2 linked regions of the Urbifossiella limnaea genome follow. The protein of the gene in region 1 binds, or shares a complex with, the protein of each later gene. Links are inferred from orthologs where the notes say so. Each region holds a gene or a part of one and is shown on either strand. Other genes may lie near its edges.

Region 1 (7,506 bases):
CGCCTTCCGGCACGCCGTGGCCAGCACCCGCGCCGCCGACGACACCGCCGTCGACAGCGGCTGGAAGGACAAGGCCGAGGCCGGGCTGACGCTGCTGAACGACTACCTCGCGCTCTACCCCGGCGGGTGGGAGGCGTGGTACGCGACGCGGATGGCGGCCCGGCTGAACCACGAGCTCGGCAAGGCTGAGGTCGCGGCCCGGCTGTGGGCCAAGCAGGCGAAGGCGCCGGAGGCGACGCCCGACCTGCGGACCGAGGCGGCGTACCAGGAGGCCGACTCGCTCATGCGCTCCGGCCGCTACACCGAGGCCGCGGCGAAGGCCGACGAGGCGAAGAAGAGCGCCGCCGCCGGCGCCCCGAAGGACCGGCTCAACCTGATCTCGGTGGCGGCGAAGGCGGCCGCCGGCAACCCGCTGGACGGGATCGCCCCGCTCGAGGCGGAGATCGGCAAGACGAAGGACGCGGCGGTTCGGGCGACCGGGCAGGCGATGCTCGGCGAGCTGTACCTGGCGGGGAAGAAGCCGCGCGAGGCGATGTGGGCACTGCTCTGGGTGGAGGTGGTGTACAACCAGGACCGCGACGAGGTGGCGAAGGCGCTGGCCCGGCTGACCGAGGTGTACAAGCAGCTCGGCGACGAGGACCGCGAGCGGACCAACCACGACCGCATGCGCCGCAACCGCGCCCTCCTGCTGTGACGGCGGACGGGGTCCGACGATTTCAGACGACGCGTTAGGCCGGGGCGCCAGCCCCGTCGGGGCTTGACTCCCGACGGGGCTGACGCCCCGGCCTTAACGCGCTTCACGGCCCGACTCAGTCCAAGGGAACCGCACAAGCGACACGCCGCGGAGTGCCGATAAGTCCGGAGGGCGCACCCGCCCCGGTTCCGCAGGAAGGATTCCTCCCGGTGCCGTACACCGTCGCCCTCGACGCCTTCCACGGCCCGCTCGACCTTCTCCTCTACCTCGTCAGGCGGAGCGAGGTGGACGTCCTCGACATCCCCGTCGCCGCCGTCGCCGACCAGTTCCTCGACTACCTCCGCGTGATGCGCGACCTCGACCTGGAGGTCGCCGGCGACTTCCTCGTCATGGCCGCCACGCTCATGGAGATCAAGAGTCGCGCCTTGCTGCCGGCCGACGCCGCGGACCCGGCCGACTCCGACAAGCCCGACCCGCGGGCCGAGCTCGTCAAGCAGCTGATCGAGTACCGCCGTTTCAAGGAGGCCGCGGGCGCGCTCGAGGAACTCGCCGGCGCCCAGTGCGCGCGGGTGCCGCGGCACGAGTCGCCGGACGCGGCGCCCGCCGCCGGGCCGGTCGTGAAGCCGGTCGAGCTGTGGGACTTGGTGAGCGCGTTCGCCCGCCTCGTCCGCGAGACCCAGGCGGCCGGGGCCACGGTCGCCGTGGACGACACGCCGCAGCACGTTTACGAGGCGCAAATCCGCGAGCGCGTGGCAGCCGAAGGCCGGGTACGGTTCCGCGACGTGTTCACCCCCCCGCACCACAAGGCCCGGCTGATCGGCATCTTCCTGGCGGTGCTCGAGTTGATCCGCCACCACGGCCTCGGCCTCGACCAGCCCGACCCCGCCGGCGACATCTGGCTCGTGGCCGTAGCCGCGCCGCTCGACGTCGCGGAATAAATTTCGCTTTCGGGCCGACCGCCGCGGTGTTAGCGTACCGGTAGCGGCCCCGTAGCGCTCGGGCACGGGCGTTGCTTCACTTCCGACCCTGGCCGCCACCCGGCGGCTCCCAATCGAGGGCGTCCGATGAGCGAGTTCAGCCGTATCGACGATCACGGTGACGACCGCGGGCTGTGCAAGAGCTGTCGGTTCTGGGACGCCGAGCACGACGGCGCCCGCGAGGAGGACGCGACCGTCGGCCTGTGTATGCACGCCGAACTGACGCACTTCTCCCTCCAGGTGAGCGGGCACTGCGGCTGTAACCGGTACGCCGCAGTCCTTCTGGCGGCCGCCGCCGGGAAATGACGAATGACGAATGACGAATGACGACGGCGGTCTCGGTCATTCGTCATTCGTCATTCGTCATTCGGGCTATACCACCCCGCATGGATTCCGACTTCCACGCCGTCCGGTGCGAGTCACTGGTCCGCTACCTGCGCCGGCACGTCGCCGGCGAGGTGCGGTTCGACGACACCTCGCGCCGCCTCTACAGCACCGACGCCAGCCACTACCAGGTTCAGCCGCTCGGCGTCGTCGTGCCGCGGACCGTGGACGACCTGGCGGTGACGGTGCAGATCGCGGCCGAACTCGGCGTGCCGATCACGGCCCGCGGCGCCGGCACGAGCCTGTCGGGGCAGGCCATCGGTCCGGGCGTCGTGTTGGATTGCTCGAAGTACCTGAACTGCGTCGGCGAGGTGGACGCAGTCGGCCGGCGGGTGACGGTTCAGCCGGGCGTGGTGCTGGACCAACTGAACCGCGCCGTGGCGCCGTTCGGGCTGGTGTTCGGCCCGGACGTGGCGACTGCCAGTCGGGCCACGCTCGGCGGCATGATCGGCAACAATTCCGCCGGCTCGCGGTCCGTCGTCAACGGCCGCACGGTCGACCACGTCCGGTCGCTGACGGCGGTTCTGTCCGACGGAACGGTGGGCACGTTCGGCCCGCTGTCCGCCCACGAGTACGAGCGGAAGCTGGAGTTGCGGACCCGCGAGGGCGACGCCTACCGCGCCACCGCCGCCGTGGTCCGCGACCACGCCGCCGAGATCGCCGCCCGCACGCCGCGCATCCAGCGGAAGGTGAGCGGGTACAACCTGCTCTCGCAGTGCGACGCCCCGCCCTCGCTCGTCCCGTTGCTCGTCGGCTCCGAGGGCACGCTTGCCGTCACCGCCGGCGCCGAGCTGAACCTGCTGCCGCGGCCCAAACACCGCGGCCTCCTCGTGCCGCAGTTCGCCACCCTCGCCGCGGCACTCGACACGCTGGCCGCGTGTCTCGAACTCGGCCCGTCCGCCGTCGAGCTGATGGACCGGATGCTCATCGAACTCGCGGCCAAGCAGCGCGGCCTGAAGGACACGATGGCGGCGGTCCGCGGCCGGCCCGAGGCGCTGTTCATGGTCGAATTCAGCGGCGACGACGCGGCCGAGGTGGCGCACCGCGTCCACGAGCTGGCGCGCCGGTTGAAGGGCGTCCCGGGCCTGACCGCGGCCGTGCCGGCGCTCGACCCGGCGACGCGCGACCCCCTCTGGAACCTCCGCAGCGCCGCGCTGCCGCTGCTGTTCGGCACCGTCGGCGACCGCAAGCCGGTGACGTTCGTCGAGGACTGCGCCGTCGCCCCGGAGCGGCTGCCGGAGTTCACCGCCCGGTTCCGCGACGTGCTGCACCGCCACGGGACAGACGGCTGCTTCTACGGCCACGCGTCTGTGGGGTGCCTCCACATCCGCCCGGTGCTGAACCTCCACGACCCGGCCGACGTGCGGACGATGCGCGCCATCATGGCCGACGTCGTGGCGCTGACGCTGGAGTTCGGCGGCAGCCTGAGCGGCGAGCACGGCGACGGCATGGTGCGGAGCGAGTGGAACCGGGCGATGTTCGGCCCGGTGGTGTACGAGGCGTTCCGCCGGGTGAAGCGGGGGTTCGACCCCGGCAACGTGCTGAACCCCGGCAAGGTGGTGGACGGCCCGGCGATGGACGAAGGCTTCCGCCACCCGCCCGGCCGGCCGCTGCCGGAGTTGCCGACGGTGTTCGACTACGAGGCGCAGGGCGGGTTCTTCCGCAGCGTGGAGCTGTGCAACGGCGTGGGCGTGTGCCGCAAGACGCAGGGCGGGGCGATGTGCCCGAGCTACCGGGTGACGCGCGACGAGCGCGACACGACGCGCGGCCGGGCGAACGCGGTGCGGCACGCTATGGAGGGTGACACGCTGGCGAGCGGCCGGCGTGAGCCGGCTGTTCCCGGCGCGACGCAACGGCCGGCTCACGCCGGCCGCTCGCCGCTGTCGCAGCGCTGGGTCGCCCCTGTGATGGACCTGTGCCTGTCGTGCAAGGCGTGCAAGAGCGAGTGCCCGAGCAACGTGGACGTGGCGAAGCTGAAGGCCGAGTTCCTGCACGCCTACTACGCCCGCCGGGTACGGCCGCTCGGGCACCGGCTGGTGAAGCGCGTCCACCAACTAAGTCCGCTCGCGGCCCGCTTCGCCGGCGTCGGCAACTGGCTGGCGCGCCAGCGGTGGGTGCGGGGGGCGCTCGAAAACCTCGCCGGCATCGACCGCCGCCGAAGCCTGCCCGAACTGCACCGCGAGCACTTCCGCGCGTGGTTCGCACGGCGTCCGTCGTCCTCCGTCCGCCGTCATTCGGCCGGGCCGAACCGCGTCGTGCTGCTCGACGACTGCTTCACCACCTTCCAGGAACCCGACATCGGCCGTGCCGCGGTCGGGCTGCTGGAACGCGCCGGGTTCGCCGTCGAGCTGGCGGGCGTGTGCTGCGGCCGGGCCATGATCTCGAAGGGGTTCCTCGGTGACGCCCGCCGGCTTGCCCAGCAAGGGGTTGCAAAGCTGGACCGGTACGCGGCGGCCGGCGTGCCCGTGCTCGGCCTCGAGCCGAGTTGCCTGCTCACGCTCGTCGACGAGTGGCCGGAGTTGGTTCCCGGCGCGGCGGCGAAGCGCGTCGCGGCGGCGGCGCACCTCGCCGAGGCGTGGCTGGCGCCGCGGCTGCGTGACAGCGGGGTGTCACTCGCGGCCGAGCCGGGGAAGGTGCTGTTCCACGGCCACTGCCACCAGAAGGCGCTGGTCGGCACCGCGGGCACGGCGGCGGCGCTGAAGCTGGTGCCGCACCAGGACGTGACCGTGCTCGACGCCGGCTGCTGCGGCATGGCGGGGGCGTTCGGCTACGAGCGGGAGCACTACGACGTGAGCGTGGCGGTGGCGAACCTGGCGCTACTGCCGGCGCTGAACGCGGACCCGGGGGCGACGGTGGTGGCGACCGGCACTTCGTGCCGCCACCAGGTCCGCGACCTGACGGGCCGCCGCGCCTGGCACCCGCTGGAGGTGCTGGCCGCCGCGGCCGACGGGTGACCTGCCGGAGAGGTGTCGCAACCCGTTTACGGGCCGCGGCCTGCGCCAATCACCGGATTTGCGGCTGGTACGAACCAACTTTTTTATGAGTCGGTGACATGTTTCCGGAACCCGACCCCCCTCCCGCCGCAGAATCATTCCGCCGGCCGGTCGGAGATCGAAGTCGATAACCGGCGTCAGTTCTTCGGCCGCGGCGGCTGGAAGACGTTCCGCTGGTCGTTGGCCAGGTCGTTCAGCTTGTCTTGCAACTTCCGCTGCGCCTCGTCACGCTGGCGGGTAAGGAGGTACGCGTCCTCCTCGGTCACGATCGTCTTGCGGCGCGCCTCGCGGGTGTAGCCGGCGGGGCGTGCGTTGCCGCCGCGGGCGACGAGCCACTCCGAGTAGCGGTCGAACACCTCCATGTACACCTCGATGGTGTCGCCCACTTCCAGGCGGCCCGGAGTGCCGTCGGCGCGGCGCTTCCGCAGGCCGTCGGTCTGGAAGTTGTACCGCCCGCCGGCGTCCAGCCCGCCTGGCTCCGTCGCCGGGTTCGCCGCCGCCACCGCGTAGAACTCCACCTGCACCTTCGGCCGGGCGAAGCGGTCGAGGCCGGCGAACGACTTCTCGAACAGCCCCAGCTCAGGCACCCACCGGCCGACCTTCCGCAGGTCGGCCGTCACCGCCTTGAGCGGCAGCCGGGTGAACACCGCCCCCGCCGGGTCCTGCCGCGGGTGGTTGATGTCGCGCGTCGCCGCCGGGAGCGTCGCCGGGTCGAGCCCCTTCGGCACCACCCGGTACGCCAGGTTGACCCGGCCGACGCCGAGCTCGGAGCGGGCCGAGTAGATGATCTGCATCGGGCCGGTCTCGCCGTCGCCGCCGGCCGTCGGGCGGAACGCTACCGGCATGCTGTCCCACTCGTACAGCCGCGGGTCGCCCTTGCCGTCGAACTGCGCCGGGTCCGGGTTCCGCGTCGATTCCTTCTGAAAGGCCACCGCCGGCGGTTCGTCCGGCAGCATCCGCACGCCGCGCCGCGCCGGCGCGGGGCTCGCGAAGCCGCGGGTGTCGGTCAGGTCGATGCGGTATCCGATGAGCTTCTCGCTCGCCGGGAACGTCCACCCGGCCAGGAGCCCGTCGGGCGAAAGCTCGTCGGGTGTGAGCGGCGTGCCGTCCACCTCCTTGTTGCCGCTCCCGCGGAGGACCGGCGTCAGCACCGCCTTGACCACCTGCTTGGTGAACGTCGCCTCGACGCGGATGCCGGACAGCGGCAGGGCCGCGGTCACCTCGCCCTTCGGCTGGTAGCGCTCGAACGGCAGCGGCACGTCCTTGCCGTCCACGCTGGCGGTCCGGGTGCCGAGGTACGTCGGCAGCAGCAGCCACGCCTCGATGTCCTTGACCTGCGGCGGCGGCTCGAACTTCACGGTACCGGGGGTACGCGTGCGGCCGTCGCGAAGGCGGGCACGGAACGTGAAGTCCACCGACGACGGCGGCAGCTTCGCCGCGAACACCGCCGAGCCGTCGGGGTTCGTGCTCTCGTGGGCGAGGCGGTAGGTGTCTTCGGGGTTGTCCTCGGGGCGGACGAAGGCGCTGCCCGTCGCGTCCTCAGTCCACTCGCCGGTGACGCGGTAGCGGAGCACGACTTCGGCGCCACTCGGCCACACGTCCGGGGTGACGTTTTCGAGTTGCACCGAGCGCGGGATGTCGGCGCCGGCGAGCATCTGCCGCTGGAGCAGGATGCCGGCGAGGGTGGGGTTGATCGCGGCGAACAGCCCCCACCCGAGGACGGCGGGGGCGGCGGCGGCGAGCCCCCACCCGGCGGGGCGGTAGTCGATGAGCTTCGTGAGCCGGTGGCGCGCGGCCATCTCGCCGGCTTCGCGAGTGACCTCGGCGATCAGCACCGCGGACATGCCCGCCGTCTTCGCCCCGGCGCGGTTCAGTTGTAGCGCGGTGACGAGGCGGTGGTCGAACTCGGGGATGGCCTTCTCGGCGCGGAGCGCGAGGTCGTCCACGGGCGGCGCGGCGACCCACGGGCGGAGCACGAGGAAGTAGGCGAGCCCGGCCGCGAGCGCGATCTGGCCGCCGGTGACGAGCAGGCGCAGCGCGAAGGGTACGTCGGCGAAGCGGTCGTAGAGCCAGTCGGCGAAGCAGGCCGCGCCGAGGACGGCGAGGGCGACGCCGACGAGGCCGCCGGCGCCGAGGGCCAGGCGGACCAGCCGTTCGCGGAACCGCCAGTGGCGGAGCTGTCGGAGCAACAGGTTCATCAGCGGTTCTCACCCTCTCGGCCAGCGGCCCACGTCAGTGGGCTGTGCCTGCCGAGGACTCGCGCCATGAAACAGCCCACTGACGTGGGTCGCTCGCCACGACTCGTCAACTCAGCCCGTTGAACTTCCGCGCCACCCACTCCAGCGTTAGCAGACCGACAACCAGCATGAGTGCCCACTTGTTCCACATCACGTACTCGGTCCGCGTCGTGAACGGCACCGTCTGCGGCTTCACCTGCTCGGCCAGCGTTGCCAGGTCT
Region 2 (6,491 bases), 5.5 Mb from region 1 along the record:
AGCCTCGAACTCGAAGCCGCGGGCGTGGACCTGCCGGCGGACCCGAGCGAGGCGCGGCCGGCCGACGCCCCGGTGCGGGCGCCGCTGAGCCGCGAGCCGGGTCGGCTGTTCGGCCCGCGCCAGCCGGCGGCCCCGGCCCAGGCCGAAGGCCTGAGCCCGGTGGTGCCGACGACCGCGACCGAGCCGGCGCCGGCGGCCGCCGCCCCGCGCGGCACGAACCCGGGGACGGTGTTCGGGCGGTAGCGGGCCGTGGACAGTGGGCCGTGGACAGTGAAGACCGAGCCCGGGGGTTCACCGCCCTCGGGCTTCGTCGTCCCGCTCCCGGCTCCTGTCCTTAACGGCCCACTGTCCACGGCCCACTGCCCACTCCAAAGCCATGCTCAGCCGCCTCGAACTCGTCGGGTTCAAGTCGTTCGCCGACAAGACCCGGCTCGACTTCTCCCCCGGCGTCACCGCCGTGGTCGGCCCCAACGGGTCCGGCAAGAGCAACGTCGTCGACGCCGTCCGCTGGATTCTCGGCGAGCAGTCCGCCAAGAGCCTCCGCGGCGGCGAGATGGCCGACGTCATCTTCAACGGCTCCTCCTCCCGCAAGAGCCTCGGCATGGCCGAGGTGACGGTCACCTTCGACAACGCCCGCCGGCTGTTGGGGGTCGATGCCGACGAGGTGCAGGTGACGCGCCGCGTCTACCGCGACGGCACCGGCGAGTACCTCATCAACGGCATGATGTCGCGGCTGAAGGACATCAAGGACATCTTCCTCGGCACCGGCGCGGGGTCCGGCGGCTACACGATCATCGCCCAGGGCCGCGTGGACGAGCTGTTGCAGGCGTCCACGAAGGACCGCCGCGAAATCTTCGACGAGGCCGCCGGCATCAGCCGGTTCAAGGCGAAGAAGAACGAGGCGCTGCGGAAGCTGGTCGCCGTCGAGAGCAACCTCACGCGATCGCGCGACCGCCTGGACGGCCTCGACGCGCAGCTGCGCACGCTGCGGATGCAGGCGTCGAAGGCCCAGAAGTACAAGGAGTATTCGGACCGCCTGAAGGAGCTGCGCGTCGGCCTGGGGGCGAAGGAGTACCGCGACCTGTCGGCGGCGCTGGCCGCGGAGGAAGCGGCGCTCGCCGAGCTGACCGCCGCGGCCGGAGGGTCGGCGGCGCGCGCCGAGGAGCTGGACCGCACCGCCCGCGCGCTCGACGCCGCGGTGACGGCGACGGAGGCCGAGCTGCGCCGCGAGGAGGCGGCGCTCGCCGACGCGCGCCAGCGCATCGCCGGGTTCGAGGCCGGGGCGAAGCACGACCGCGCCGCCGCCGCCGAGCACGAGGCGGAGGTGGCCCGCGTGGCGAAGGCCCGCGCCGACATCGCCGCCCGCCTGCGCGGCATCGAGGCCGAGCTGGCGACGGCGGCGAGCGCCGCGCAGGCCGCGGACGCGGCGTTCGTGGCCGAGACGCACACCGCGGAAGCCGCGACCGCCGCGCTGGCCGCCGCGACGAGTCACGCCGCCGACGTGACGGCGCGCATCACCGCGGGGCAGGAGCGACAGTTCGACCTGGTGCGCCGGGCGACCGCGGCGCGCGGCCGGACGACGGCGAGCCTGGAGCAGGTCGAGCGGCTGCAGGCCGGCTACACCCGCAAGCGCGGCGAGCTCGGCCACCTCGGCGCGCGCCGCGGCGGCCTCGAAACCGCGCTCGACGGCCTCTCCCGCGCCGACGCCGACGTGCAGGCGCGTCTCGCCGACGCCCGCGACTCCCTGGACCGGCTCCATTCCGAGCGCGACGCCCTCGACCACGCACAGGAAACGGTGCAGGGCCGGCTCGAAGCGCTGCGCGTGCGGCAGGGCGACCTGCGCGGCCGCGTCGAGGTGCTGGAAGGACTGGAGCGGGCGCAGGAGGGGCTCGGCGCCGGCGTGCGCGCGGTGCTGGACCTGCTGCGAACCGGCACCCGCACCCTGCCGACGCCCCTGCCGCTCGTCGCGGACCTGCTCACGGTGCCGCGCGAGGTCGCGGGGCTCGTCGAACTGGCGCTCGGGGACGCGGCGCAGCGGTTCGTGGTGCGCGACCCGGGCGCGGTGGACGCCGTCGTCGCCGCGGTCACCGGCGTGCCGGGGCGCGTGGGGTTCATCCCGCTCGCGCCGCCAAATCCGCCGGCCGACGCCGACGGCTCGCCGCTCACGCTCGCGTCGTTCGTCCGCTGCGAGCACCCCGACTTCGCCGCGCTGCCCGACCAGCTCCTCGGCGCCGTCGTCCTCGCCGACACGCTCGCCGACGCGCGCCGGCACCCGGGCCGCCGCGTCATCACCCGCGCCGGCGACCTCCTCGAACCGGACGGCACCCTGACCGTCGGCCCCGTCGTCGGCGGCGCCGGGCTGGTGTCGCGCAAGAGCGAGCTGCGCGACCTCCGCGACCAGTCGCGCGCCCTCGCCGCCGACGTGACCGCCGCCGAAGCCGAGCTCGCCGACCTGCGCCGCGACGCCGACGCCGTCGCCGGCCGCGCCGAGGCCGCGGAGGCGGAAATCGACCTCCTTTCCGGCGAGGCCGGCGACCTTCAGCAGCGCATCGCGGTGCAGCGCCAGCAGCTCGACGAGCTCGACGACCGCATCGAACTGCTGCGCGCCGAGGCCCGGACCGACGAGGAGGAGGTGCGCCGGGCCGAGGCCGCGTGGGTGGGCGCGAAGCTCGAAGCGGAGGCCGCCGAGGCCGAGGCCGCGGGGCTGGAGACGGAGCTGGAGCGGCTGAAATCCGAGGCGAAGGCCGCGGCCGAGGCGCAGGCCGCGGCGCAGGAGGCGCACACCGCGGCCCAGGTGAGTGCCGGCCGCGCCGCCGCCGACCGCGACCGCACCCGCGACCGGCTCGCCGGCCTGGAAGCCGACCTGCGGAAGCGGAAGATCGAGGCGATCGATCAGTCGGCCGCGTTCCGGACCGCTCAGGGGCGCCTCGCCGAGACGGTTCTCTCAATCCTCCGGGCGACCGCGTCGGCCGCGGCCGCGTTCGCCGAGAAGGAGGCGCGCGAGCGGCAGGCCGCGGGGCTGTCCGGCCGCGCCGCCGCCGACCGCGCCGCCCGCGACGCCGCCCGCCGCGAGCTCGACGGCATCCGCACCGGCTGGCAGGAGCAGCAGGCCGCGGCGCACGCGCGGGACCTGGCCGTCCACGACCTGCGGGCGCGCCGCGAGGCCGTCGCCGCCCGCCTCCGCGAGGACTACGGCATCGACCTGACGCAGGAGCCCGCGGACGGCGCCGACCCCGGCCCGGCGCTGAGCGCCGCGCAGGAGATCGACGACCTGCGGAAGAAGCTGGCCCGCCTCGGCAGCGTGAACCTGGAGGCGCTGGACGAGCTGGCGCGGGTGGAAGCCGAGCACGACGGGCTGAAGGCCCAGCACGACGACCTGGCCGCCGCGCGGAAGTCGCTGACGGACGTGATCGACGCGATCAACGGCGAGAGCCGGGCGCTGTTCACGAACACCCTCACCGCGGTCCGCGGCTACTTCCAGGAGCTGTTTCGCAAGCTGTTCGGCGGCGGCCAGGCGGACGTGGTGCTGGAGGACGGCGTGGACGTGCTGGAGAGCGGCATCGAGATCACGGCGCGGCCGCCGGGGAAGGAGTTGCGGGCACTGTCGCTGCTGAGCGGCGGCGAGCGGACGCTGACGGCGATCGCGCTGCTGCTGGCGATCTTCCGCAACAAGCCGAGCCCGTTCTGCCTGCTGGACGAGGTGGACGCGGCTTTGGACGAGGCGAACACGGCGCGGCTGGCGGGTGTGTTGCGGGAGTTCCTGGACCGGAGCCAGTTCATCGTGATCACGCACAAGAAGCGGACGATGGCCGCGGCGGACCGCCTGTGGGGCGTGACGATGCAGGAGAGCGGCATCAGCCGCGTGCTGCCGATGCGCTTCGAGGACTGGCCCGACGAGGAGCCCGCGCAACAGGCGGCGTGAGCGTTCGGACGAACCCTTTGACACCCGCCCGACCGGGCGGTAGCCTGTCGGCACCTCTTTCCCGCCGAGGCTCCCGATGAGCGAACCGACCCCCGGCCGCGCGCCGGCTTCCGTGGGCACCTGGCGGCAGGCCGCGGTGGTCGCCGACGGCAAGGACATTCCGGTCGGCCGGTCCACGCACCTCACCGTCACCCCGGACGGGTACACGGTGACGGTACTCGGCCGGGTCTACCAGACCGGCACGTCCGTGGCCGACCACTCGACCGACCCGCCCCGGTCCGACGTGACCATCAACACCGGTGCGGCCGCCGGGCACACGCTGCGGCAAATCTTCCGCGTGGACGGCGACGTGCTGGTGGCGTGCGCCGCCGGCCCCGACGGCGATCGGCCGACGGCATTCGCGAGCCCGCCGGGGAGCGGCCACACCCTGAGCGTGTGGGTGCGGGTGCCGGACCAGCCGCCGCCGAGCATCACGCCGGCCGTGTGGTGGGTCGTGCTCATCGTGTCGCTGATGGTCGGCGGCGGGTTCGGCGAGGCGGCGGAGAAGGGCGTGGTCGGCGAGCTGGGGGTGTGGGGCGCGCTGGCGGTGCGGTGTACCGTCAGCGGGGTGCTGGTGGGGCTGCTGGCTTACGGGCTGTCGCGGCTCACCCGGGCGGACCGGTTCACGCGGGCGGGCCTGGCCGGGTTCGGCGTGCTGTTCGGCGTCGCCCTGCCGCTGACGCTCGGGGTGTACGAGAACCTGCGGAAGCTGCTGGAGCCGGAGCACGGCTGGCTCGGCTGGGGGCTGGCGCTGCTGGCCGGGTCCGCGGCCGGGCTGGCGGCGTCGGCGGTGCTCGTGGCGGTGCTGAAGCGCGCCGGGCTGACCACGCCGGAGGCGTGACGATGCAGGAGAGCGGCATCAGCCGCGTGCTGCCGATGCGGTTCGAGGACTGGCCCGACGAGGAGCCCGAGGCGCGGCAGGCGGCGTGAGCCACCTGCGTCAGAAGAGAGTGTCATGGGCAAGGCGAAGCGGACGAAGCCCGAGGAGCGGAAGAACCTTCCGGTCAACCTCGTTACCAAGGTCCTGACGGAATCCGGGTATCGCTGCGCCGTCCCGACGTGCCGCAATATCCTCGCCCTCGACATGCACCACATCTGGGAGGTGAACGTCGGGGGACCGGACGAGCCCTGGAACCTCATCGCCCTCTGCCCGACGTGTCACGCCCTGTACCACCGGGGGACGATCAAGGAGGCGTCGATCTTCGCCTGGAAGTCCATGCTCATGACCCTCGGCCGGGCGTTCGACCTGGACACGATCGACAAGCTGCTGTTCCTCCACACCATCCCCGAGCAGCTGCTCGTCATGTCAGGGGATGGGGTGCTCCAGTTCTCCCGCCTCGTCGGGGCCGGGCTCGTCGTGTTCTCCCTCAAGGCGAACAACAACTGGACCCTCGTGACCTACCAAGTGCAACTCACCGAGAAGGGCCGCTTGCTCGTGACCGCCTGGAAGAGCGGGGACAGCAAGGAGCTCGGGCAGGTGTTGAGTCCACCTGAACCAATCGCACCGTACACGAGAGAGTTCACCGAGGAGGACTGGATCGAGCACGAGGGGGTGTTCATCTTCGGCGTTCCCGTCAGCGTACACCGTCGCGGGTTCGCCCCGTCGTTCAAGGTGTACACGAAGACCGACGAGGGGCTCAAGGAGGGGTTGAGCGCGACCGTCACTATTCCCGCGAACTCCGTCACGATCCAGACCGAGAAGCCCTTCGCAGGCACGATCGAGATTCACTAGACGGCCTCTATTTACCTCGTTTCCCCGCTCCGCGGGGGAACGCGTCTTCGGCCGCTCCTCGGCCTTCGGTTTTCAGGCCGAAGGCCTGACAGCCCTCAGCCCAGGGCCAGGTGCGCAGCACCGCCGCCCTGGGTACGCGGCACGAATCACCCCCCAGCCTGAAGGGCTGGGAGCCGGCTCGCAGGCCTTCAGCCTGCACGGCCACTCGCACCCCGGACCCAGGGCGGCGGCCCTTCGGGCCTTGCCCTGGGCTGAGGGCTGTCAGGCCTTCGGCCTGAAAACCGGCTGCCTGTACAACCCCGTTCTTGGATCGAATGGATTCGGCCTCAGCGGTCGCGCAACTCGCGGACGGCGGGGACGCCGATGTCGAGGACGCCGTACTTGCGGACAAGTTCCTCGCGCACCCGGGCCGCCGCCTGGTGAATCCGGGCGCGGACCTCCGGGTCCAGCGGCCGGCCCGTGGTGAGCTTGTCGAGAACAGCCTGGGTGTCCGCCTCCAGCTCCGGCGGGATCGCGTCAGCGAACGGGACGGCGGCGGGTGCGGTGCTCATACCCGTATTGTCCCCGACCCCTGGCGCGGATCAAGGCTGACCAGGAAACACGCGGCGCCGCTACGGGGCCGGGGGGAACAGGTCGTCGAGCTGGCCGAGGTTCGCCAGGTCCACCACGGCGCGCCACTGCGCGTCCAGCGCGCTCAGGTACGCCTGCTGCGCCTGGCCCAGGTTCTGCTGCGCCAGCACCACGTCGTCGAACGCCACCTTGTCGGGCTCCGTCCGGTGGCGGCGGACCAGCGCCGCG

Evidence for each region.
Region 2: the proteins of ETAA1_RS22745 (region 1) and smc are in contact, whole or in part, in a crystal structure (PDB 3ZGX), measured with the Bacillus subtilis proteins. The link is inferred for Urbifossiella limnaea from one-to-one orthologs.

Annotation. Positions count from the first base shown.
Region 1 is NZ_CP036273.1:5,575,164-5,582,669, reverse strand. Bases 1-2,767 are described here. They hold ETAA1_RS22745 (segregation and condensation protein A), read left to right. Parts: upstream 1-903; coding sequence 904-1,632; downstream 1,633-2,767. Other genes in these bases: ETAA1_RS22735 (FAD-binding and (Fe-S)-binding domain-containing protein), read left to right, coding at 2,058-2,767; ETAA1_RS22740 (hypothetical protein), read left to right, coding at 1,759-1,977; ETAA1_RS22750 (hypothetical protein), read left to right, coding at 1-694. Outside these bases: more of ETAA1_RS22735, read left to right, coding at 2,768-5,009; ETAA1_RS22730 (hypothetical protein), read right to left, coding at 5,186-7,246; ETAA1_RS22725 (hypothetical protein), read right to left, coding at 7,353-7,506. UniProt on the Bacillus subtilis protein: Participates in chromosomal partition during cell division. May act via the formation of a condensin-like complex containing Smc and ScpB that pull DNA away from mid-cell into both cell halves.
Region 2 is NZ_CP036273.1:73,407-79,897, reverse strand. Bases 1-4,122 are described here. They hold smc (chromosome segregation protein SMC), read left to right. Parts: upstream 1-376; coding sequence 377-3,922; downstream 3,923-4,122. Other genes in these bases: ETAA1_RS00380 (TIGR03067 domain-containing protein), read left to right, coding at 3,999-4,122; ETAA1_RS00390 (HEAT repeat domain-containing protein), read left to right, coding at 1-243. In the rest of the region: more of ETAA1_RS00380, read left to right, coding at 4,123-4,802; ETAA1_RS00375 (HNH endonuclease signature motif containing protein), read left to right, coding at 4,917-5,693; ETAA1_RS00370 (hypothetical protein), read right to left, coding at 6,020-6,244; ETAA1_RS00365 (TolC family protein), read right to left, coding at 6,305-6,491. UniProt on the Bacillus subtilis protein: Required for chromosome condensation and partitioning.